DNA from 2 places in the Virgibacillus sp. DJP39 genome. Region 1 is predicted to be linked to the other one. Evidence: predicted binding sites of a transcription regulator. Region 1 holds the regulator's gene; the other holds the start of a gene.
The links. The regulator CtsR, encoded in region 1, represses protease genes until heat stress. The targets are predictions, from matches to a motif close to ATGGTCAATAAAGGTCAAACA.

Region 1 (6,854 bases):
GACCCTTCCTTCGTTACATGACCAACGATAAAAATTGGAATTCCATTAGATTTTGCGATTTTCATTAGCTCACTTGTACATTCACGAACCTGTGTAACACTACCGGGAGCACTTGCTACTTCCTCCCTAAATACCGTTTGTATCGAATCAATTACAACAAAAGATGGTTTTAGTTGAGCAATTTGATTTGAAATATCATATAGATTTGTTTCAGCCAAAACGTACAGCAAGTCGGACTTAATTTCTAATCTGTCTGCACGTAGTTTCGTTTGTTTTGCTGATTCTTCTCCCGAAATATACAGTACTGGCAGCTGTTTGTCTGCTAATTGCGATGAAATCTGTAAGAGTAAGGTTGATTTACCAATACCAGGATCACCTCCGATTAACACGAGTGACCCAGGAACTACTCCTCCCCCTAGTACACGGTCAAATTCTTTCATTTGTGTTGTGATTCGAGGCTCTTTATCTGATTCTATCGCCGTTATTTTTTCTGGTTTTCTTTGTATAATTTGAGCTCCCCCGGAAGTATGACGACTGTTGTTTACAGGCTCAATTTCTTCAACTAGGGTGTTCCAGTTATTACATCCAGGGCATTTTCCCATCCACCTGGCAGACTCATAGCCACAATCCTGGCATACATATTTTGTTTTTCGTTTAGCCAAAATGAATCATCCCTTTCAACCTGTACATCTATTGTATACGAAATAAGTTCGCTTAAGGTTACAGGTTTTTATCAATTTTATAAACTTTTTTCTAACTTATGCCACAATATCCACTCTACCACGCAAAATCATTCACAAGAGATAGTAAAAAGCTAGAAGGTGCACCCTTCTAGCTTTTTACTGCATTTTTTCATCTCTTCTAAGGTAGAATTGTAAATTCACCTTTATTATTTAATCCAACTTTAATTTTTTCCCCTTTTGAAATTGTTTCCTTCAGTAATTCTTCAGATAACAAGTCCTCAATATTCTTTTGGATAGAACGACGTAGTGGTCGTGCACCGTATTCAGGGTCAAATCCTTCATTGGCAACTTTCTCCAATGCTTTATCGGTAAGAGAAAAGTCAATGTCACTTTGTTTCAGACGCTTTTGAAGTTGTTGAACCATTAGAGTAACAATATCTTTCATATGTTTTTTCTCTAAAGAGTGGAACACAATCGTCTCATCAATTCTATTTAAGAATTCTGGACGGAATGCTTTCTTCAATTCTTCTGTTATCTTAGCTTTCATGTCTTTATAGTCTCGGCCTTCTTCCTCCAGGTTAAAGCCAACACTTTTACTTTTCCTAAGCTCACTTGCACCAACGTTTGAAGTCATAATTATTACAGTGTTCCGGAAATCTACTAGCCGACCTTTTGAATCAGTCAACCTACCGTCTTCTAGTACCTGCAACAGAATGTTAAACACTTCTGGATGAGCCTTCTCAATTTCATCAAGTAAAACCACAGAATATGGTTTACGACGAACCTTTTCAGTTAATTGTCCACCTTCTTCATATCCTACATAACCTGGTGGTGAACCAACCAGTCTTGATGTTGAGTGTTTCTCCATATACTCAGACATATCAACACGAATAATTGCATCTTCTTCGCCAAACATGGATTCAGCCAGCGCACGGGCAAGTTCTGTTTTTCCTACTCCAGTCGGTCCTAGGAAAATAAACGAGCCAATTGGACGTTTTGGGTCTTTCAATCCCGCTCTTGCACGACGAATCGCTTTGGAAACAGCCTTTACTGCTTCTTCTTGACCTATTACACGGCTATGCAACGTCTCTTCCATTTTTAATAACCGGGCACTCTCGTCTTTGGTTAGTTTGATTACAGGGATTCCTGTCCAGATAGATACTACTGCTGCGATGTCTTCCATCGTAACTTCCGAGTCTTCCTGGCCTTGCTTTTCTTTCCACTTATTTTTTGTTTTCTCTAATTCTTCACGAAGCTTTTGTTCTGAATCCCGTAAAGAAGCTGCTTTTTCAAATTCCTGCCCTTGTACCGCCGCATCTTTTTCCTTACGAACTTCTTCAAGCTTTTGCTCTAATTCTTTTAAATTTGGTGGAATTGTGTAAGAACGCAGGCGTACTTTTGAACCAGCTTCATCAATTAAGTCAATTGCTTTGTCTGGCAAAAACCGGTCAGTTATATAACGATTAGAAAGATTAGCTGCCGCTTCTATTGCTTCATCTGTGATTGTGACACGATGATGTGCTTCATAGCGGTCACGAAGCCCGCGTAAAATCAAAATTGTTTCTTCAAGCGTTGGCTCATCAACTTGAATTGGTTGAAAACGGCGTTCTAGTGCAGCATCCTTCTCAATATACTTGCGATACTCATCAAGCGTTGTAGCACCAATACATTGAAGCTCTCCTCGAGCAAGTGATGGTTTTAATATATTTGATGCATCGATTGCACCTTCTGCACCACCAGCACCAATTAATGTATGCAACTCATCGATAAATAATATAATATTACCGGCTTGCCTAATTTCTTCCATAACCTTTTTTAATCGATCCTCAAACTCACCACGATATTTTGTACCAGCTACAACGGTACCCATATCAAGCGTCATAACCCGTTTGTCACGTAGCGTTTCAGGCACCTCATTATCTACTATTTGCTGTGCTAATCCTTCAGCTACAGCTGTTTTACCAACACCAGGCTCTCCAACGAGCACCGGGTTATTCTTGGTCCGTCGACTAAGTATTTGAATCACACGTTCAATTTCTTTCCCGCGACCTATAACCGGATCAACATTTCCTTCTTTTGCAATAGCCGTCAGATCACGTGCTAACGAATCAAGGGTAGGTGTGTTTGCACTTGTTGCTTGCCCACCGCGCCCCTGGCGATTTGCTTGTGATTCATTGCTTCCTAATAGCTGCAATACCTGTTGTCTTGATTTATTTAAGCTAACACCCAAATTGTTTAGAACACGTGCTGCAACGCCTTCTCCTTCACGAATAAGGCCTAACAGAATATGTTCTGTACCTACATAGGAATGGCCAAGCTTCCTTGCCTCATCCTGTGACAGTTCAACAACTTTCTTAGCACGTGGGGTATAGTGAATTGTTTGCATTGGTTGTTTCCCAACACCAATTAACTGCTCCACCTCTTGTTGGATTTTTTCAATTTCTAATCCTAGTGATTGCAATGCTTTAGCAGCAATACCTTCTCCTTCACGTACTAAGCCTAGTAATATATGTTCTGTACCGATATTATTATGCCCAAGCCGAACTGCCTCTTCCTGTGATAGCGCCAAAACTTTCTGAGCTCTTTCTGTAAAACGTCCAAACATCATATGGCTTTCCTCCTACTTTTTCTCTAATTGTAATCTTTCACGGATAAGTGTAGCTCTTCTTACATCCCGTTCTGTTGGTGTTAAAGATTCCTTTGCATATTGCTGAAGGAAACCCGGCTGAGTTAAAACCATTAATTCATTAAGTATGTTTTTTGATACATCTTTAATCATACCCAGATCAATTCCCAGTCGAACATTTGATAAACATTTAGCTGCCTCAGTTGATTCTATAATTCTACTGTGCTCCAACACTCCGTATGACCGATAAATTCGATCTTCAAGCTGTGTACTGGATTCTTCCATGATTCTAGTTCTTGCTTTTCTTTCCTGTTCAATTAATTGCTGTACAACGCTTTGCAAATCCTGAACGATATCTCCTTCAGATTTTCCAAGCGTAATTTGATTGGAAATTTGAAATACATTTCCTTCTGCCTCACTACCCTCACCATAGATTCCACGAACAACAAGACCTAGTTGGTTGATAGCTGGAATCATTCGGTTTATTTGCTGGGTAAGTGTTAGAGCAGGCAGGTGCATCATAACGGAAGCTCTCATCCCTGTACCAACATTTGTTGGGCAACTGGTCAAATAGCCTCTAGTTTCATCATATGCATAATTAACCTTTTCTTCCAACCAATCGTCAAATTCGAATGCTTTTTCCAACGCTTTATTTAATTGGAAACCAGGAAAATATAATTGGATTCGAATATGATCCTCTTCGTTAATCATTACAGATACCTGTTCACTTTTGGAAATAAGGGTAGCAGCAGTTTCAGAGTGCTTAGCCAGATGGGGACTAATTAAATGTTTCTCCACTAAGACACGCTTTTCAATTGCACTTAAATCACGCATTGAAATGAATTGGAAGTCCTCGTAATCCTGGAAAGACTGATGATCATATTCCTTTTTGAAGAATTCCCTAATTTTTTCTAACTCTTCGTTTTCAGCAATAATCGGATATGCGGCATACGCAAAGTTACGTGCTAGTCTTATTCTACTACTTAAAACGATATCACTATCAGGTCCATCACATCGCATCCACGGAGAAATTGCTTCATTCATAAAATGTTGTAATGTCATGCTTGATCACCACCCTCAGACTGACGCATCTCTTTTTCCAGATCACGTATTTTATCTCTTATCTCAGCAGCTTGCTCAAAAGCTTCATTGCTGACTAATTGTGTCAATTTCTCTTTATATTCATTTACTTGCTTTCTTGTGTGTATATTTCCTCCCTGACGTTTAGGGATTTTTCCATAGTGTTTTGTATTTCCGCTATGTACTCTGCGAAACACAGGATCCAGGTGATCTGAAAATGTTTTGTAACACTCCGCACATCCAAATTTACCAACACGTTTAAATTGGGAAAAAGTCATCTCACATTTAGGACACTGCAATTCCTTTGTTTCCTGATTATCTGATTGATTTTGCGTAGCAATAGATGTTGCATCAAAATTAAATAACCCTGTCAATAAACTATGCAGAGAATAACCTTCCTCTGGATATGTCAAATAACCTTTCTCTTTCGCACAAATGTCACAAAGATGTATCTCCGTTTTATTTCCATTTACAACACGTGCAAAGTGTAAGGATGCAGGTCGCTGCTTACATTCCTGACATTCCATTAGTTCCCCTCCCTTTATAAATTTAAGTATTTCAGTGTAGTGAGCATTGCTATTAACAAGCGTGACCTTACTTCATCTCGTAGTGGTAATTGAAACGCCAAAACGTTACGGTCAATTGCGCTTAACATAATCTTTGCCTCTCTGGTTGTAATTAACTCTTCTTCAAGCAGACGTTCCAATATATCAAGCGATGCCTGCTGTGTAACGGCGGGGTTAATAAGGTCTATAATTTCGTCAATAAGATCTGACTTTTCCTGATACTTTATACGAATAATTCGTATATACCCTCCACCGCCTCGCTTACTTTCTACTATATAACCCTTTTCCACAGTAAACCGTGTATTAATCACATAATTTATTTGCGATGGAACACATTGGAATTGATCTGCGATTTCACTTCGCTTAATTTCAATCGTATCTTGTCTTGTTGCTTCCAATATCTTCTTCAAATGCTGTTCTATGATATCAGATATATTACTCAAAAGTGCTCCTCCTCGTTATCATATGAGTGATGGTATTGATATACAAGCAACATAGGCTAACCACATTCTTGACTTTGACTATCTTTGACTTTAATTGTATTATACGAAAAAAAAGAACATAGAGCAAATACATTGTTCAAAACTATTTTCGCCAACAGTCGTAAAATTAAAACGAAAAATCTAAAAAACAAAAAGCACTTGCACGGAATTACCCGGTACAAGTGCTTTTTCTTTAGGAAATTAGTTTAATTTCTTTCAATAATGTTCTTAATTTGATCTATTTTTGATATTTCTTCAAATAATGCCACTCGGTCCAAACTGGCATTTTGTTCTATTTTTATAAAAATATTTCTGGTATCTTTATCTACTCTTTCAATTTCAACTTTTTTAATCGTTAATTCAAATTTTTCAAAAACAGATATAATATTATTAATCTTTAAATCCGGTAATGCAACAATCTCAATTAGATTAGAATATATTCCTTTTCTAAAGAGCTTCTCAAAATTATTAAGAAATACTAAACTGAGCAAAATAACGATGGTCGTAAATACTGCTACTGCATACATACCTGCACCAACCACAAGACCCAGTCCAGCAACAGTCCATATTGATGCAGCTGTGGTTAACCCACGAATGGTCATCCCATTCACCATAATTGTTCCCGCACCTAAGAAGCCAATCCCACTTATTACATATGAAGGAATACGAGTTGGATCAAAACGAATGTTACCAGATGAATTGATAAATGACTCAAATCCGAACAAGGATAGTAACATCATTAGACAGGCGCCAACGCCTACAAGAATATGCGTTCGAAAACCTGCTGAATGATTTTTCATTTCACGTTCAAAGCCAATTAGACCTGAAAGGAACAACGCGATAACTATCCTTAGCATAATCACAGAAAAGTTATCCCCAAAAATTTGATCAATAGCTTCTGTCATATAAACACCTCAATTACTATCTATATTATTCATTCTACAACATAGTATCAATAATTTTATACGGTTTACGGTTTTTTGATTTTGATTTTATCGTTCATCTATACAAATTTGGAAAAATTGGTTTATCGCTAAGCCTTAGTTACACTTATGCAGAAAGAAAGCTTTTATACTTTATTTACTACTAAAAATCGCAGGTGTCCTTGATGCCGTTTGACCTGTTCCCTCGCAACTTCAAATGTAGGTCGTTTTACTATACTAATATCGAACTGCTGTTACAAATAGGCACCTGAAGGTCTGAAGGGCACTGGACTCTTGCTTAAGTGCGTAGTTATCTTACAGTCTACGGAATTTACCGTTTCCCGAACGGTAAAAAAATAAGCGAAGATACGGGATAACGTATCTTCGCTTATTGGTTGCCTGGCGGCGTCCTACTCTTGCAGGGACAAAGTCCCAACTACCATCGGCGCTGGAGAGCTTAACTACTGTGTTCGGTATGGGAACAGGTGTGACTT
Region 2 (19,969 bases), on a different contig from region 1:
TCAGCAGTGGACTGATTTAAAAAAGGTTTTTTTCACATGGTATAACAAAACCTATTTTCCTAAAAAGATTCCCGTCTCAATGTTAAACACCATTGCCTATTTATATAAAAAGAAAATCCTATATACAACTCCATATAAACGTTTAAGTTAAATTATGGAAGATGAATAAAAACAAGGAATTCCATATATATTGGATTCCTTGTTTTCACTTTGGAGCGTTTTTTAGAAAACCTGGTTAGTAATAGGGTAATTATTGATAGTCCAAAATCTATTACAAATACATAAAAATTATTCATCCACTTATGTAGTACAAACATATCAAACATTTGTAAGATACCAGCATAGCTAAGCCCTAAAAATAAGCTTACACCCAGAGAAAGAAGAAAGAAATTAATTTTCCTGTTAATAGATAGTTGGTACACAAAAATATAAACTACTGGTAGAAACGATGCGTCAATGGAGAGGCCGGTGGAGAAAAAGGGCAAAAGAGAGTAATGGTATTCCCACAGTCCAAATTGGATCATAGCCGTATCAAGATAAGCAACCGAAATATGATACGTATATCCGTAAAAACATAATTGGAATATTTTCTTGCGATCAATAAAAATGTACAAAACGACAAGCGGCAAGATTAAAAAGGAGAGGCAAATCCAAAATTATAGATTTAACTTTCCTTGTATTGTATTTATCCAAGTAAATTGGTAAGAATTGAAAGTATTAAGGTGTAATACATATAATGAAAGGAACGTAAAATGGCTTTTTTAATTATCTCAATATTCGCCTTCACTCTGGCAGTGAAAGTTGCAAAAAAAAGATTACCTTTGAACGAATTATATGCCGTATCTCTGTTTTCAATTTTATTAGGATTTGTAACAGATATAACATTCGACCTAAAGTACAATTTTTATGGTTACTTTGAACCCGGTGTACAATTTGCAGGTTTTTTACCTATATTGTTTATCTTTTCAACAGCTGGAGCTTTGTATGTGAACTATTTTCCGTACGAAAGATCATTTTTTATAAAAAGTTCCTACATTTTTATAGCAACTATTTTTTGTCTGTTATATGAGTGGTTATCCATAAAATCAGGTTACTTTTATCACAACGAATGGACATTCTGGTACTCTACCTTGGTATATCCACTTTTATTTTGGCTGCATATTTTACATTTAAAATTTTACAGAAAATATTTCAAATGAACTTAGCTTCTTTTAAAGACCAAGTCTTTCCGTAATTTGGATCAGCACAGATATAGTAAACCTGGTACAGTATTGTGTTTTAAAATTAAAAAATAGCAAGTGCGACGTCATCTAAACGTTGCACTTGCTATTTTTTATTTATAAGTGCGCCCAGAGGGATTTGAACCCCCGACCCTTGGTACCGGAAACCAATGCTCTATCCCCTGAGCTATGGGCGCATACTAAAATCTAAAATTCACACATAGAGTATTATAACGTCATCATTAGAAACAAACAAGTGTTTTTTCATGGAAAGCTGCTTTTATTTATTTTTGAGAAAAATGAGAAAAATTAAAATAATGAGATAGGAACATGTATAATTTAATGAATTACAAAGATTTAAACTCGTACCTATTTTAAAAAGGAGGATACATATGAACGCTGATACTCCTATTTTACAAGTTGATCAGTTACATACACATTTTTTCACTAAAACAGGCATAGTAAAGGCGGTCGATGGTGTTAGCTTTGACGTGAATCCTGGAGAAACGTTGGGAATTGTCGGTGAATCGGGTTCTGGTAAAAGTATTACTGCAATGTCAATCCTTGGTTTAGTCCCATCTCCCCCTGGTGAAATTGTCAAAGGAGAAATTAATTTTAAAGGAGAAAATCTTTTACATAAGTCAGATAAGCAGATGAGAAAAATTCGTGGAAAAGAAATAGCCATGGTATTTCAGGATCCTATGACCTCCCTTAATCCTGTTTTTACAGTGGAAAAACAAATAGTAGAGACACTACTTGCACATGAAAACATCTCGAGAAAGCAGGCGAAGTCCCGAGCCATTGATTTGCTGGATTTGGTAGGAATCCCTGACCCTGTAAACCGTCTAAAAAGTTATCCACACGAATTTAGTGGTGGTATGCGTCAACGGCTTATGATTGCCATAGCGTTGTCATGCAACCCATCTCTACTTATAGCGGACGAACCTACAACAGCATTAGATGTAACAATCCAAGCACAAATCTTAGAGCTATTTAAGAAAATGCAAAAGGAATTAAACATGGCAATCATTATGATTACACATGATTTAAGTGTTGTTGCTGAAGTTTGCGATCGCGTAATGGTAATGTACGCTGGAAAACCTGTTGAATTTACCACTACTCAAAAACTGTTTGACAATGGAAAGCATCCATATACGACAGGTTTGATGAACTCTATACCGAAAATATCGACAAGGAAACAGAAACTAGAGGCAATTGTTGGCTCTCCCCCTAACCTTGCAGATTTACCTCAAGGTTGTAGCTTTGCACCACGCTGTAAACATGTCATGAAAAGCTGTTTAACACTCGATCCAGGTTATACAGAGATTGATTCTGATCATTATGTTCGCTGCTTACTATATGAAGAAAAAGAGAAGGCGGTGTCAGAATGACAAACCTGTTAGAAGTAAAGAACCTAAAAAAACATTTCCCGTTGAAAACCGACTCAATCTTTTCCCGTGAAAAACCTGTGCTAAAAGCAGTTGATGGTATTTCTTTTGCAATAAAAGCTGGTGAAACCTTAGGCTTAGTAGGCGAGAGTGGTTGCGGGAAATCAACCGCAGGTCGCATTTTATTAAAGCTAGTCGAACCTACTGATGGTGAAATATTTTTCAAAGGGGAAAATATCACTTACTTTAAAGGAGAACGTTTGCGAAAGCTCCGCCGGGAAATGCAAATAATTTTTCAGGACCCGTATGCGTCCCTAAACCCCAGAAAAACTATTGAACAAACAATCACAGAACCACTAAAGATATTTGGTTTCAATAAACGTGAACGAACCAAAAAATTAGATAGATTACTAGATGTTGTTGGATTAAGCTCCTATCACAAGCAGAGGTATCCTCATGAGTTTAGTGGTGGTCAGCGTCAGCGTATCGGTATTGCAAGGTCCTTAGCACTTGAACCTGAACTTGTAATTTGCGATGAACCGGTGTCAGCTCTTGATGTATCAATTCAGGCACAAGTAATTAATTTAATGGAGGATCTGCAGGATGAATTTGATTTAACCTATCTGTTTATTGCACACGATTTAAGTGTTGTGAATCATATAAGTGACCGGGTTGCGGTTATGTATCTTGGTAATCTTGTGGAGATTGGTGAAGCTGAAGATATTTATGCTAATCCAACACATCCTTATACACAAGCACTATTATCAGCAATACCGGAGACCAGACCTGAAAACGAGAAACAACGGATTATTTTATCTGGTGACCTTCCTTCTCCTGCTAACCCACCAACAGGGTGCAAATTTCATACTCGATGCCCTTATGCAGAAGAGATTTGTCGTATCGAGGTTCCTGAGATGAAACGGGTTTCAGAAAGTGGACAGCAATCTGCTTGTCACTTTGTTAAGGAGGTGGTTGAAAAAGTCTAGCATGATTTTCAGCCAGTCACAACGAACGAATTTATTAAGGGGGATTTAATTTGAAAAAACGTACTTATTTATCACTGTTTAGTTTCTTACTACTGGTAATACTTGTTCTTAGTGCATGTACGGAAGATGCAACTAAGGATACAAACAAGGAAAGCAATGCAAAAGAAAATGATGAAAAGACACTAATATTTGCTCGTGGTGCTGATTCCATTCAGCTTGATCCATCTAAAGTAACAGATGGAGAGTCAATTTATGTAACGAATCAAATTTATGATGGATTGGTTCGCTACAAAGAAGAAAATACCGAAGTACGCCCTGCCTTGGCAACTGAGTGGAAACCAAGTGAGGATGGTATGACATGGACTTTCACACTTCGCGAAGGTGTCAAGTTTCATGATGGTACCGACTTTACCGCAGAGGATGTAGTTTTCAACTTTGAGCGTTGGACAACGTCCGGTGAATTCATTTACTACGGTTATATGTTTGGTGCTTCAGAAGATGACTTAGGCGGAATTATTGAGAGCGTGGAAGCAACTGGAGACTATGAAGTTAAATTCACACTATCTGAACCAAATGCTCCATTCCTTCAAACCTTAGCAATGCCTCCATTTGCAATTGCTAGTCCTGATGCAATTGAAAAACAAGGAGAAAACTATTTTAAAAACCCTGTGGGAACTGGACCATTTGTATTTGAGGAATGGGTACCCGATGATCAAATTACTTTAACTAAGAATGAAGATTACTTTGGTGAAGCAGCAAATGTAGATACTGTTGTCATCCGTACCATACCAGATAATGGAGCACGTTTTTTAGAGCTTCAATCAGGTTCCATTGATATGATGACAGGACTTAACCCGCAGGACATTCAAACTGCTGAAGGTGATGAAAGTTTACAAATTATTCGTAGACCATCCATGAATGTTAGTTACATGGCTATGAATACCAGTAAAGAAGGACCTATGGCTGAGAAAAAAGTCCGTCAGGCAATTAACTTGGCAATTGACAAAGAAAAACTACTAACTTTATATGAAGGAATAGGTAAGGCAGCTAAAAACCCAATACCACCTTCTTTGTGGGGATACAATGATGATGTTGAGGATTACGGTCATGATATCGAAAAAGCTAAATCGTTATTAGCAGAGGCAGGATATGCTGATGGATTTGACACTACCCTTTATACATTTGCAAATCCAAGACCATATATGCCACAGCCTAAACTCACAGCTCAAGCAATTCAGCAAATGTTAAAAGATGTAAACATTAATGTTGAAATTATTGAAAGTGATTGGGATACACACCTAACGGCAACTGAAAATGGTAAACACGACATGGCGTTCCTAGGATGGACCGGTGATAACGGTGACCCAGATAACTTCATGTATGTATTACTAGATAAGGATAATGCAAAAGTTGGATCCGCTGGTAACATTGCATTCTACAAGAGTGATGAAGTGCACGATTTATTAAAAGAAGCACAAACTGAAATGGATCAATCAAAACGTGCTGAGTTATATATGGAGGCGCAAGTCCTTATTCATGAGGATGCACCGTGGTTCCCTATTGCTCACACTACACCACCAATTGCAGCTAAGAAGAGTGTTGTAGATTATATACCACACCCAACTGGTAGTGAACCTTTCAATCTATTAGATATTAAAGAATAACGATAGATAGCCATACTCATTCTCTGAGCTACTAGGAACAGTCTGTATTATCCTGTTCCTAGTAAATGCTCTAGATTAATATTAATGAGCAATATGATGGAGGAATTCAATCATGCTGAAGTACATAATACGAAGATTTCTCATGCTTATACCTGTTCTACTTGGGGTGACAATCCTGACGTTCTCTTTACTACACCTTATCCCAGGTGACCCTGCAAGGAGTATGCTTGGTGAAAAAGCCACTGAAGCACAACTAGAGTTGCTTCGCGAGGAACTTGGTTTGAATGATCCATTAATCATCCAATATGGTAACTTCCTGGGGAAAATTGTCCAAGGGGATCTTGGTGAATCTATTCAATCAAAGGAGGATATTGTTTTAGAAATCATGGTTAAACTTCCAGCTACAGTTGAATTGACCATCTTCGCAATGATCTTAGCCATAACAGTAGGTGTATTGGCAGGTACTATTGCCGCTGTAAAACAATATTCATGGTTCGACAATATTAGTATGACTGGGGCCTTGTTCGGAGTTTCTCTCCCTATATTTTGGTTAGGGTTAATGATGATCTGGTTCTTTTCAGTTCAACTCAACATCTTACCACCATCAGGAAGATTATCTACTGGTTTAGAACTGGAAACGATAACAAACTTTTATTTATTAGATAGTATTTTGACAGGAAATTGGATTGCCTTCAAAGATGCTTTCTTCCACTTATTAATGCCAGGTATTGCACTAGGCACTATACCAATGGCAATTATTGCACGGATGACACGTTCAAGTATGTTAGAGGTTATGAAGCAGGATTATATACGTACAGCTTACGCCAAAGGTTTAAAAAAGCATCTAGTCATCTTCCAGCATGCTCTTAAAAATGCTTTCCTGCCTGTTCTAACTGTTATTGGATTACAGTTTGGACTTTTACTAGGCGGGGCTGTATTAACTGAAACAATCTTTTCTTGGCCCGGGGTTGGCCGCTATGTATATCTTGCAGTATTAGGACGCGATTATCCAATTGTACAAAGCACCATTTTGATCATAGCGATTATCTTCGTACTGGTTAACTTAATTACAGATGTTCTGTACAAGTACTTTGACCCTCGAATAAATTTAAATAGCTGAGAAATGGTAGGTCAACCAGTAGTTATAGAAAGGATGTATGTGTAATGGCACTTCAACCAAGTCCAAATCCCAATTCTGCAAAGATTAAGGAACATAAGCAACCTTTTTCTAGCCGATTATGGGTAGATTCCATGATGAGAATAGTGAAAAGTAAGACATCCTTTATTGGTTTGTTAATCATTCTTATTCTACTTATTACTGCTCTATTTGCCCCTTTAATTGCAACACATAGTACAACTGAATTAGATATGTTTAACAAGTACCAGTCACCTTCAATGGAGCATTGGTTCGGGACTGATGCGCTGGGTCGCGATATCTTTAGTAGAATTGTTTACGGGACTAGAATTTCCATTCAAATTGGGCTAATTGCCGTTGGTATATCCATGATAATTGGGGTCACTCTGGGTGGTATAGCAGGCTATTTTGGTAAATGGGTAGATCAAATCATTATGCGTTTGGTGGACATTTTGTTGGCATTTCCTAGTATTCTACTAGCAATAGCATTGGTAGCAGTTCTTGGTCCTAGCCTCAGAAACGCTATGATTGCGGTCGGAATAGTGGGAATACCTCAATTTGCACGGATTGTGCGCTCTGCTGTTATATCTGTAAAGGAAACAGAATACATTGAAGCAGCAAGGTCTATTGGAGCAAAAAATAGTAGAGTATTGACACAACACGTATTACCAAACTGCGTTGCACCAATCATCGTTCAAGCAACTCTTGGTATTGGTACCGCGATTTTAGATGCAGCTGGTTTAAGCTTTCTGGGTTTAGGAGCACAACCACCGACTCCGGAATGGGGAGCAATGCTTAGTGATGGTCAAGCAGCCTTACAAAATGCCCCTTGGGTAGTTGCATTTCCTGGTTTAGCTATTTTCTTTGTAGTACTGGGATTTAATCTATTTGGGGATGGGCTTCGGGATGCGCTAGACCCACGGTTAAAACAATAAAACATAAATTCAAATAATATAGTATGATAAAGGTAAAGCTATATAGCTTTACCTTTATCATACGTAGGAGGTTATAAAAATGACGAAAAAATTCATCCCATCCCTCGTTTGCCTTCTTCTAGCATCCATATTTCTAATAGCGTCAAGTGGGTTGACGAAAAGTAATTACATCAATTCTTATCCCCATCTCCCTGCCCCTATTGGCCAAGAAAAAGTACTGATAACTTCTACTGGACAATCAGCTGAAGGTTTGATTATAAAAAAAATGGCAGAAAACTTAAATTTAGAAATTGATTATCGTCCCCGAGCACTTGCAACTGATCTATATGATTATCAAAGTGTGGTTATCATTTTAGGATATAGCCCTAATGGTTTGGCACAAACCCAACGATCTTTTGAAAAAGAAAAAGTTCGCATGAATGACCTGCTAAAAGAAGCAAAAGGGACAAACCTCCCAATTATTTTGGTTCATATCTCTGGCAAATACCGTGATGAAGATTATACGAGACAGTTTATAAATGAATCTATTCCATATGCACATTATTTTATCGGTTTAAAGGAGCTCAGCTTGTCGAGTGAAGTGATAATAGCATTGAGGAAAAATAACGTACCTACTACACTAGTTAATAACGTTGGCGATATACAAATTCCATTTAATTCCGTTTTTCGGTAAAAAGCAGCTGCTCTGCTGGGATAATCATTATACTTTTCATCAAACTAACATCACTACATGATGAAGGGAGATCTAGTCATGAACAAACAAGGAAACCTTTTCCTTAAGGGTTCTATAGGAATTACTTTGTTAGGATACGGGCTATTACTTCCAGTGTTTATTCAAGACTGGTCCTCGCACATTATTACAAATATCACCCGGAGTATTTCTTTATTGGATAGTGGCCGTCTTATCATTACATCATTTTCCTTTGTAGCTAAATATGTACTGATTTTTCTTTTTATCTATTATGGATCTATGCTTGTTTCCACTATAGTCACAAAAACAATGGAATCATCTAGCTTCTCTTACACTTTTATAGCCATAACCATGATAACAATCTTTATTTATAATCAAATTTATCATGAACAGCTCTCTTATTTTAGTCACCTGCTTTGTATAGGCATACTCCTAATGGTCCATTATTTTATTCCGAAGCAAAAGTATTTTTATGGTATATATTTTATTATACTATTTTTAATCCTCACAGCCTTTGAATGGCTACAATTAATTCCAGCTCTTTCAACACTAGGAATTGGAACAAATGATATGGCTGTAAGCTTGAAAATTGCTGATACATACTTTACCGGTAATCAGCTATTTAATACCCTTGGAACGATATTCTTCATTGCATTTCTGTTAATAGCATTCATTTTTACAACTTTAATCTATTTAATTAATAAACAACTATATACCTTAAAGAAGTACCAGGAACAAGAAGAAGAATTAGCAGAAACCCGTGTTGAATTAGGAGAAAAAATTGTTTATGAAGAAATTAACACATTGGTACATGACTTAAAAACCCCTCTTGTAACAATAGAAGGACTAACCTCATTAGTAAGAATGAAATTTCCATTAACAAAAGAAGATAGCACAATTGAAAATTATTTTACACGAATGGACTGTTCAATTGAAAAAATGAAAGACATGATTTCAGAAATATTATATGAAAGTATAAAACAGCCGATTGAGGTAGCAGAACTACTTTCATATGTCACCAGTCACTTAGAATTAGACGAACAGAAAGTTGCACTGGAGATTTTTTTAGAAGATAATTTACCATACATTTACATAAATAAAATCCGTTTTGCACGAGCCATTTCCAATATTTTAGAAAATGCTGTTAGTTCGTTTTCTGGAAAAGCAGGATTTATTAACATCTATGTCAAAAGATTAGGAGATAGTGTTTTATTTCAGATACATGACAATGGCCCTGGGATTCATCCCTCTCATCTGAAAAGCATTTGGGATGATGGGTTTAGTACGAAGAAGTCATCTGGAATTGGTCTAACTTTTGTAAAACGAATAGTGGAAAATCATAACGGAAGAATTACGGTAAGTAGTATTCCTGGTGCCCATACTCAGATGAATATCATCCTACCAGTACATAAAGAAGGTGATAGTGATGAACGCAACCGTATTAATAGTTGATGACAATGAAGATATCCGGTTTACATTGCTGGAAATCTGTAAATTTGCTGAATGGGGGGTGTATGAGGCATCTACTGGAAAAGCTGCGGTTGATCTATTTAAAACACTTACACCAGACATAGTATTAGTAGATTACCATATGCCTAACTGGGATGGAGTTAAAACAACAAAAGAACTTCGCATACTAAACAAAACTGTACCAATTATTATTCTGACAGTAGATGAACGACAGGAAGTTGCGGATATGTTTTTGGAAGCAGGTGCTACCGATTTTGCGCTTAAACCAATAAAAGCTCCAGATTTAATTTCAAGAATCCGTATCAACCTTAAGATTGGTAAATTAACTGAAGATAAGAATGATGTCTTTGTTGAAAAGGGGATTAATCAGAATACATTATTGTCCATTAAAAACTACTTATATAACCAAAGTTCTCCCTCAACCATAGACGAAATTCAAAGAAAACTACCAATTGCATACCAAACTGTACATCGTTACTTAAATTATTTAGAATCAAAGGGTCAAGTTGAAATTATTACGCAGTATGGTAAAAGGGGGCGCCCTAAAAACAAATATCAGCTAATATAGTCGGTTAGACGGTATCAGAAACCATGTTTTTATCATCAATTTCATTCAGGTGGTTTAATATAAACCAGATAGGGAATGATGGAAAGTGAATTTTAGATTGAAATGTTGAGCGTTTACGTTTGACCTTTTTTGACCTATTAGTTATCATAAAGTGAAGCAACATTTAGCTGGTGGTTTCTTTCCCACTAAATGTTAGTTGAACCAATCGGGCTTGTATGGGCAGTTATTCCTCACCTTAGAAAACTTGGCTTATCGCCAAGCCTTTATGGCAAAAGCCTTAGTTGCACTTATGTAGTAAGAAAGGATTTATACTTTCTTAACTGCTAAAATAATAGGATAAACTTGCCTGTCAAACTACGATAAAATTATCCATTCAGACTGGATATGTTTGAACATAAAAGGAGGAAGATCGATGAATTTAATACCAACAGTCATTGAACAGACAAATCGCGGTGAACGTGCATATGACATCTATTCACGCTTACTTAAAGACCGTGTAATTATGTTAGGCAGCGCAATTGACGATAACGTTGCAAACTCTATTATGGCACAATTACTATTCCTAGAAGCAGAAGACCCTGAAAAAGACATATCATTATATATCAACTCTCCAGGTGGTTCTATTACAGCAGGAATGGCAATTTACGATACCATGCAATACATCAAGGCTGATGTATCAACCATTTGTACAGGAATGGCAGCTTCAATGGGAGCATTTCTATTAGTTGCTGGTGAAAAAGGTAAAAGATATGCGCTTCCAAACAGTGAAGTAATGATCCACCAGCCACTAGGCGGCACACAAGGTCAGGCTTCAGATATAGAAATTCATGCGAAGCGTATTATTGAAATGCGTCAAAAAATTAATGAAATACTTGCTGAACGCAGTGGACAGTCAGTCGATGTAATTGCTAAAGATACAGATCGTGATAACTTTATGACAGCAGACAGAGCCGTAGAGTACGGTCTTATTGACAAGGTCCTATCAAGAAAAACTGATAAAAATAAATAGTTTCAGAAAAAGTAGTTTTAAAAACCCCCTGGCATGGAATACCTTCCATGCCAGGGGGTTTTTTAGTTAATCTTAGACACTAATTCTGCTAATTCTTCTAGTGCCAATTCTTCGTCTGTACCGTCTGCGATAAATTTAACTGTTTCTCCAGTACCAACTGCGAGACTCATTAAACCCATAATACTCTTGGCATTAACTCGCTTACCATCTTTTTCAAGAAATAAGTGCGCATTGTATTGATTTGCTTCCTGTACGAAATGTGCTGCAGGTCGCGACTGAAGTCCGGTTTTAAGCCCGATTTTCACTAACCTCTCAATCAAATTTACCACTCCTTTATATTGGGTTACCCTTGTAACCGCATTCAATATCAATCATAAATAGTGCGCAAATGTTATTTTGCGCTACTATAAACTAGTTCCTGATACCTTCTTCCCCATTACGTATTTTATCGGCAAACTCATCTATTTTTTTTAATCTGTGATTTACACCAGACTTTGATATTTTACCACTTGTTACCAATTCACCAAGCTCTTTTAAAGTTATATCTTCATGTTCTACACGAATCTTAGCAATTTCCTTTAATTTCTCAGGTAGTGCCTCCAGACCAACAGTACGGTCTATTAATTTTATGTTTTCAATTTGTCTAAAGGCTGCACCAATTGTTTTGTTTAAATTTGCTGTTTCGCAGTTCACAATTCGGTTTACAGAATTTCGCATATCGCGAACGATTCGAACATCCTCAAATTTAAATAATGCGTTATGAGCACCAATGATGCTTAGGAATTCAGTCATTTTTTCTGCTTCTTTTATATACGTAATATAACCTTTTTTTCTTTCAAGTTTTCTTGCGTGCAGATTAAATTTGTTTAATAATTCACATAGGGCATCGTTATGTTCTTGGTGAAAATTAGATATTTCTAAATGATAGGACGAGGTTTCCGGATTGTTAATTGATCCACCTGCAAGGAATGCACCACGTAAATAAGCTTTTTTGCAACAGGTTTTCTTAATATAATTCTGTGAAATACTTCTAACAAATGTATACGGCTCTTGCAAAATATCAAGATCCAAAAGTAGCTTTTTAACATCCTCTTTCATTCTTACAATGTATACATTGTTCTTTTTCAACTTCATTTTCCGTCTCACCAAAAGCTCAACTGGAAAATCATATTGAGATTTTATAAGTATATATATTCTACGTGCTATAGCTGCATTTTCTGTTTGTACATCCAGTACGTATTCCTGCCTTGAAACAGAGATTACTCCGTTCATTCGAATCAATGCTGAGAGCTCTGAGAACGTACAACAAGAATTGATTTCTATGGATGTTAATTCTTTTTTAATTTCTGAAGCAAATGACATCCCTCGTACCTCCCCTTTTTAAATGAGGGTATTGCTGCTACTCATTGAGCATGGATAACAATAAGTTTGCTATTTTATGTGTATCATGTCGTACAGTTGTTTGATCGTAATTAATTATATCGCCTTCAATGATACGAATACCCATTTTTAGTAGACGGTCTGTATCATAAATAACCGGTTCTGCATGTTCTTCTGCATATACATCTCTAATAGACTTTTGAATCGGTTCATTGTGAACTACAATAGAGTCTAAACACCCTTCACCAACATGGTCAATAATGGCCTGTACATGTTCGGATGCGGAGTAGGAAGTGGTCTCCCCTGCTTGTGTCATCACATTACAAACATATACCACCTTTCCTTTTGAGGACCGAATAGCATCATCAATCTTTGGAATAATCATGTTAGGGAGTATACTCGTATACAAACTTCCAGGAGAGATAACAATTAGGTCCGCTCGCTTGATTGCACGAATTGCATTTGGCAGAGGATTTATTTTTGCTGGACTTAAAAACACGCGCTTAATCCGCTTGTTAACCAAAGGAATACTTGATTCACCAATAACAATTGACCCGTCTTCCATTTCTGCATGCAGGGTTAAGTTTTCATTTGAAATGGGGTAAACTTTTCCTCTCACATTAAATACACGTGAAATTTCTTTAATACCGGTATAAAAATTTCCGGTAATCGAAGTCATAGCCGCCAGTAATAAGTTGCCCATAGAGTGACCAACAAGTCCATCACCGTTCTCAAACCGGTGCTGAAATAACTCCAGTAACATTGGTTCCGCGTCAGATAATGCTGCAATTACATTACGAATGTCACCAGGTGCAGGAATAGACATACCGTTTCTTAGCCTGCCTGTACTGCCGCCATCATCAGAAACCGTCACTAAAGCTGTTAGGTGAACAGGAAGTTGTTTCAAGCCTCTTAACAAAACGGGCATACCAGTTCCACCACCAATAACAACTATTCTCGGTTGGTTTTCTTCACTCATGAGGACAATCCTTTTCGTTTATCTATATCTCGATGGCTGATATGTGTTATATAATTTGATGATAGTTTTTTTGCAAAGTGTTCGGTAATTGCTACTGAGCGATGCTGTCCACCAGTACAACCAATTGCTACTACCAGCTGGGACTTCCCCTCTTTTTTATATTGAGGAAGCATAAACTGCAGTAGATCGAGAACTTTTTCATTGAACTTCTGAGTATCTGACCATTTAAACACATAGGAAGAGACTTCTGGATTCAACCCTGTTAAAGACTGCATATGTGTAACATAATGTGGATTAGGCAAGAATCTAACATCAAATACTAAATCAGCGTCAATTGGTACACCATACTTGAAACCAAAGGATACCATGTGCACAGAAAAAATCTCCTGTTTATCATCTGTGTATGCCTTTAGTATTTTTTCCCTGAGCTCCCTGGGCTTTAAGTTCGTTGTATCAATTATCCTTTGTGCCCTTCCACGTAATTCATCAATGATGACACGCTCCTGCTCAATTCCAACAAGTGGTAGTCCACCAACAGCTAATGGATGAGAACGTCTTGTTTCTTTATATCTTGTTACAAGCTCTTCATTTTTTGCATCCAAAAATAAAATATGCTCTTGTAACCATTCTTCTTCTCCTAAGATGTCAAGCGCTTCAAATAATGAATCAAAAAACTCTCGTCCCCTTAAATCCATAACGAGTGCAACTTTCTGTATATTATTAGTTGCATCCCTCATTAATTCAAGAAACTTCGGTAATAATGCAGGCGGAAGGTTATCAACACAATAATAGCCCAAATCTTCAAAACTTTGGACAGCAACTGTCTTCCCAGCACCAGACATTCCAGTTATAATTATTAATTTAGTTTCCTGCTCTTTCTCTGGCATCGGAATTCCCCCTTATGATGTATATGGATCTAATCGTTCATCAAGCAAGTCATATTCTCTTGTGTATGAAAAAGAACCATACAACATACCACTTTTCGACAGGACGTGCTTAAATATTTTTTTATCCCCTTCGGCCATAGGTAGTTCACTTATTTTATCTGTTTCAACCCATTCAAGAATCCCTTCATTACAGTGTTCTGTCAGCACACCTTTAAAATCATGGCAAACAAACGTAAACATCATCCACTCATGAACAAACTCATCGATCTGATCGTGAACGGTAAAAGTGAATACACCTGTAACCTCTGGGTTTAGTAATTGCAAGGAAGTCTCTTCCCAAAATTCCCGAACTACCGATTCCTTAATGGACTCGCCTTGCTCCATCTTGCCACCAGGTATCGCGTACCAGCCTCTCCTGGGCTTTTTAAGCAATAATATTCTATTGTTATGAATTAAAATGCAGTTCGTAACTCGTTGCATCATTAACACTTCTTTCAAAATATAATCGATATATTATTCGCCAGTGTATTCCTTTAGGTGCGTCACAGCTTGGAACACGCCAAACGTTTACTTTTTTTGTTCCTATCTAAATCGTCCAGTTTTTGAAGTTACCTTCTTTTCTCTACATTTCATTATACAATGAATAAATTCAAACCAACAAGGATATGTTTGGTAAAGGTAGTAAATAAGTTACTTCGACAAAATTTGACGAAGCCATGAGTAAGATAATCAAAAAAAATGCACAGGTGCGATTCACCTGTGCATAAAACTAATTTATCTATTAAAAGGGGGTCAATTAGTTAAATATAGTATACCCCAAAATTGTTGCGAATGTGTTACAACAGCGTTAAAAAGTAATTACTTTATTAAAATACTTTATCGCCAGGCTTCAATGGTGAAAGCCTTAGTTGTATTTCATTCTCCACAATATTCACTTAAACAAAAACAAACTAATTTTTAACAGCTTTTAATTCTTCCAATAAAGTTTCAATATATCCTTGGGCAGATTGAGCAGCAATACTTCCGTCACCGGTTGCCGTCACAATTTGTCGAAGCTCTTTGTCTCGGATATCTCCAGCTGCAAATACACCAGGTACATTTGTCTCCATATTTTCATTAGTAGGTATATAACCCTCATCGTCCGTTATACCTAACGATTGAAATGGCTTACTTAATGGTACCATTCCTATATAGATGAAAACACCGTCTGCATCAAATTCACTTGTTTCTTTTGTATTGCGATCCTCAAGTGTTACACTACTGACTTTCCCTTCAGGACCGTTAATTGTGTTTACAACTGTATCCCAGATAAACTCAATTTTTTCATTGTCAAATGCACGCTGTTGAATAATCTTTTGTGCACGAAGAGAATCACGTCGGTGAACAATTGTTACTTTTTTTGCAAAACGTGTCAGGTAAATACCTTCCTCTACAGCAGAGTCTCCCCCACCGATTACAACAAGTTCTTTTTCTTTAAAAAATGCTCCGTCACAAACTGCACAATATGAAACTCCTCGTCCACCTAATTCTTCTTCTCCTGTGATTCCCAGTTTCTTATATTGAGCACCTGTGGTAATAATAAGCGTGCGTGTTTTGTATTCATGCTTACCAGCTTTAACAAGCTTATAATCACCATGATCGATAACTTCTTTTATATCGCCATATGCATATTCTGCACCGAATTTTTTAGCATGCTCAAACATTTTGTTCGATAAATCTGGTCCCAAAATGTGCTCATACCCAGGATAATTTTCTACATCCTCTGTATTTGCCATTTGTCCACCTGGTATTCCTCTTTCAATCATTAACGTATCCAAATTTGCACGAGAAGCGTAAACCGCTGCTGTCATTCCTGCCGGCCCTGCACCCGCTATGATAACATCAAACATACGATCTTCGGACATTACGAACAGCCCCTTTTATTACAATATAGTTAAACCATATATATACTATAAGATGTGAGCAGGTTCGTCTAATGTTCTGCTCACATCCTTAATTAAATGGACGCGTTTCTTTTTTCATAAGAGGGTGACGTCCACAACCCTCATCCCAAAGTGATTCCGCCTTTGCAGTGTTGCCAATATAAAAAGCAGCAATACTGTACCAGCGATAATAGGACGAATGCCCCTTTAATTTACCTTTTGATAAAAGTTTAAATCGGTTGTATGCATCCTGATAATAGTTAGTTCGGGCAAGTGTAGTCGCAATTTTTAACTTTTGTTGTTCATGGATGGAATAAACGTTAAGTAGTACTTGAATATGATCTTTATATTCTACATTTTCACGTTCAAAATAAAAAGTTGCTAAATTCATATGAGATAAAAGATTATTAGGATCTTCCATTAGCATTTCTAATTCCATCGTAATTGCGTCTTCTTCATACCCGTTTTTAAACAACACTTGTGTATAGTCATGCTTAATCATTTTATGTTCCGGGAAAAGTACGAGCATTTCTTCGAGGATAGGTAGTGCCTTATTCCATTCCAAGCTTTCCATATGGTTAAAAATGGTTTCTTGATAAATGAGTAATTCATCTTCTTCTTCAAGTTCCCATTCATTATCGTCGTCTTCCGTATCATCGAAATCGAGCATTTCTAGTAAACTATGTGCTTCCTCATAAAAGTCACCATCTGGTTCATGAGTAAGGTAAGATTCCGCGTATTTTTTTGCATCATTTAACAAACCTAAATGTGCATAGTTGTTTGCTAATAAATAATAGCAATCAGCATACTTGTCGCCACTTGATTGCAGGACTTTCGTTAACAACTGATTTGCTGCATGGTATGCACCAATTTCTGTATAAACAATTGACAATTGACAGTGGTACAAAGGGTTTTTTGGTGCATATTCAATTGCTTTTTTCATCCATTTAACAGCAACATCAAATTTTCTTTTTTGAAAGGATTCAGTACCTTTAACAAAATAAAAATCAGCATCGGGAATAAAAGGGACAACATTATCATATTTTTCTTTTGATTGTTTGCTTTTTACTTCTGGCATAGTTATCCCCCTAAATGTCGAAACATATCGTTATAGTATACCATAAAAACGACAATAATTATAGATATAGAAACAAATACATAAGTGGATATAACTAAAACATGCACATACTGATGCAAGGTTTGCATCAGTATGTGCATGTTGAATATGGAAGAGGTTCTTTCCTAGTATTACTAGAAGGATATTTTCGTTAGCTTTGTTGCTTTTTAATCTTCCCAGTTGATGCAAAGTGCGACATACCTAAAAATTATTTTCACTGCCTTCACAATCGCTGCGGAAAAATCACTACGCTTTCCGTGCTCCTGGTGCTAAATAATCAACCGTTATCCGAGAAAATCGACCGTTGCATCTGAAAGACAACCGCTTTCCATGTGGTGAAAGTGAAATATTCTGCCGGAACTGCTGCGTCTAGTAAGTTTCACTACGTCATACATTTTATGTCAAAAACAGCAATCTTTAAGAAAACAACCTACTAGATACAACCCTTAAATTTATAAATCAGGTGTAACTGCTTCATGTAATAATTGCTCTAACTCATCTACGCACGATTGTTTGTGCTCATATGTCCAATTAAAAACAGATGACATGTAATTGATTACACCATCTTTATGGGCTCTAACCCAATCAATATCAAAATACAAAGCTCCCGTTCTTCGAATAAAGAAATCAGTTGGCTTAGACACTAACTCATATTCCAGGCAATATACTAGTTCGGCGAAAACAGTTTGTTCCATGTTGGCATCTGTTGCTTCTTGTTGTTTATTCTTGTAAATTGAAAATAGTACATCGATGTTCGATCCATACCTCTGAACAAGTAAATCAGCAGTTGATTCATTCACACCTATGCCCACTGCTTCAGCAACCTTACGTTTTTTGAATGCAGCAAAGCCTTTCGAACCCCCAACTTCACCACCTGAAATGGGTAATGTTTTTGTTTCGGACTCAGTATACATTATATTTTCTTCATTTTTTAACTGACCAACTACCGTATTCACGGCCTGTTCAGCCATTTTTCGATACCCTGTAAGTTTGCCTCCAGCCATGGAAATTAAACCGGAATCAGAAATGAATATCTCATCTTTTCTGGAAATTTCTCCTGGTTTTTTTCCTTCTTCAGATATTAATGGTCGCAAACCTGCCCAGCTTGATTCCACATCACTAGCAGTCATTTCAAGTGAAGGAAACATATAGTTTATCGCATGAAGTAAGTAGGTACGATCTTCTTTCGTCAAAGTAGGGTGACCAATGTCTCCTTCATATGTGGTATCAGTCGTTCCAACATATGTCTTTTCGTTTCTTGGAATAGCAAATATCATTCTTCCATCTGGTGCATCGAAATAAATGGCCTGCTGTAACGGGAATTGCTTTTGGGAAAACACAAGATGGGAGCCTTTTGTAATATGAAGTGTCTTACCCTTTTTCGATCCATCAACCTCTCGTAACTCATCTACCCAAGGACCGCCGGCATTGATAACCTTTTTGGCGTTAATAGTCAGTTTTCTGCCGGTTAACTGATCCTCTACGATAACCCCAGTGATTTTTTTATCATTGTCATAAATAAAGTCGATTGCCTTCGAATAATTTATAACATGTGCACCGTGCTGGACAGCTTTTTTCAATACTTCTATTGTTAGCCGGGCATCGTCTGTTTTATATTCTACATAATATCCTGCACCCTTCAGCCCATCTTTTTTTATAAGTGGCTCCTGTTTTAGTGCTTCCTCTGGTCTAAACATTTCCCGTCTTTCACCTTTTTTGACTCCAGCAAGAAAATCATATACACGTAAACCAAAGTTCGTTGTTAAAGGACCAAAATTACCCCCTTTGTGAAAGGGCAGCATCATCCACTCGGGTGTCGTTACATGTGGTCCATTTTCATATACAATAGCGCGCTCTTTTCCAACTTCAGCTATCATTTTTATCTCGAATTGTTTTAGATAACGAAGCCCACCGTGTACAAGTTTCGTTGATCGACTAGACGTTCCTGCTGCAAAATCGTTCATTTCAATAGTGCCTGTTCTAAGTCCTCTTGTTGCCGCATCAAGGGTAATACCAGCACCAGTGATTCCCCCACCGATTACCAAAAGGTCAAGTTTTTGTTCAGTTAAGCTTTCAAAGATATGTTGACGTTTATGACTTGAAAATATGACCATCCCACACACTCCTATGTACTAATTGATTGATTCACCTAATATACAGATGCCCGAAAAATTAGTATTCATGTAATTTTATTTATAGCATTTTCTTACCAGCATTCATTTTTTTCGTAAGTATTGTTACTCTTTAACCTTCGCAGTTGATGTAAACTGCGAGATAGTGAAAACTACGGAAATACACATTCCGCGGAGGTTCCTCATGCCAAGGAACAACCGTCACTTAGGAAAGACTCTCGCTTTCTGTGTTGCACGCTTCAGCCTCCTCGTGATTTAGTGAAGGCAGAATACGAAGACTCCTACGGGAACAGCACGAGTCCGAAGACCCCGGAAGAAGCGTTCTTTGCTTCTGAGGAGACTGAGGTCGTGCCCGTGGAAAGCGAAGTATTCTGCCGGAACGGTGGCAAAAGAAATTTTTACTACGTCGCATTTTATTGATTTTAGTTAACAAAAATCCTTCAGGAAACAGCCTTTCTTAATACCCAATTCTCAATTATTCGCCTG

Region 2: a site for CtsR is predicted at 10,174-10,194, ahead of clpP (ATP-dependent Clp endopeptidase proteolytic subunit ClpP). Genes of this name have one in related genera too.

What each region holds. Positions count from the first base shown of each region.
Region 1 covers NZ_JBMERP010000121.1:37-6,890, reverse strand. The annotation lists gene radA (DNA repair protein RadA) at 1-662, opposite strand, end outside; gene clpC (ATP-dependent protease ATP-binding subunit ClpC) at 862-3,291, opposite strand; gene ACOI1D_RS20455 (protein arginine kinase) at 3,304-4,371, opposite strand; gene ACOI1D_RS20450 (UvrB/UvrC motif-containing protein) at 4,368-4,916, opposite strand; gene ACOI1D_RS20445 (CtsR family transcriptional regulator) at 4,931-5,398, opposite strand; gene ACOI1D_RS20440 (MgtC/SapB family protein) at 5,644-6,342, opposite strand; rRNA gene rrf (5S ribosomal RNA) at 6,758-6,854, opposite strand, start outside.
Region 2 covers NZ_JBMERP010000056.1:141-20,109, reverse strand. The annotation lists gene ACOI1D_RS15430 (protein kinase family protein) at 1-151, shown strand, start outside; gene ACOI1D_RS15425 (CBO0543 family protein) at 753-1,199, shown strand; tRNA gene ACOI1D_RS15420 (tRNA-Arg) at 1,345-1,417, opposite strand; gene ACOI1D_RS15415 (ABC transporter ATP-binding protein) at 1,613-2,611, shown strand; gene ACOI1D_RS15410 (ABC transporter ATP-binding protein) at 2,608-3,594, shown strand; gene ACOI1D_RS15405 (ABC transporter substrate-binding protein) at 3,645-5,258, shown strand; gene ACOI1D_RS15400 (ABC transporter permease) at 5,371-6,378, shown strand; gene nikC (nickel transporter permease) at 6,423-7,328, shown strand; gene ACOI1D_RS15390 (DUF6305 family protein) at 7,408-8,001, shown strand; gene ACOI1D_RS15385 (sensor histidine kinase) at 8,080-9,471, shown strand; gene ACOI1D_RS15380 (response regulator) at 9,446-10,057, shown strand; gene clpP (ATP-dependent Clp endopeptidase proteolytic subunit ClpP) at 10,470-11,066, shown strand; gene ACOI1D_RS15370 (HPr family phosphocarrier protein) at 11,129-11,386, opposite strand; gene whiA (DNA-binding protein WhiA) at 11,478-12,428, opposite strand; gene ACOI1D_RS15360 (gluconeogenesis factor YvcK family protein) at 12,466-13,425, opposite strand; gene rapZ (RNase adapter RapZ) at 13,422-14,312, opposite strand; gene ACOI1D_RS15350 (8-oxo-dGTP diphosphatase) at 14,325-14,792, opposite strand; gene trxB (thioredoxin-disulfide reductase) at 15,263-16,216, opposite strand; gene ACOI1D_RS15340 (tetratricopeptide repeat protein) at 16,305-17,312, opposite strand; gene ACOI1D_RS15335 (glycerol-3-phosphate dehydrogenase/oxidase) at 17,804-19,465, opposite strand.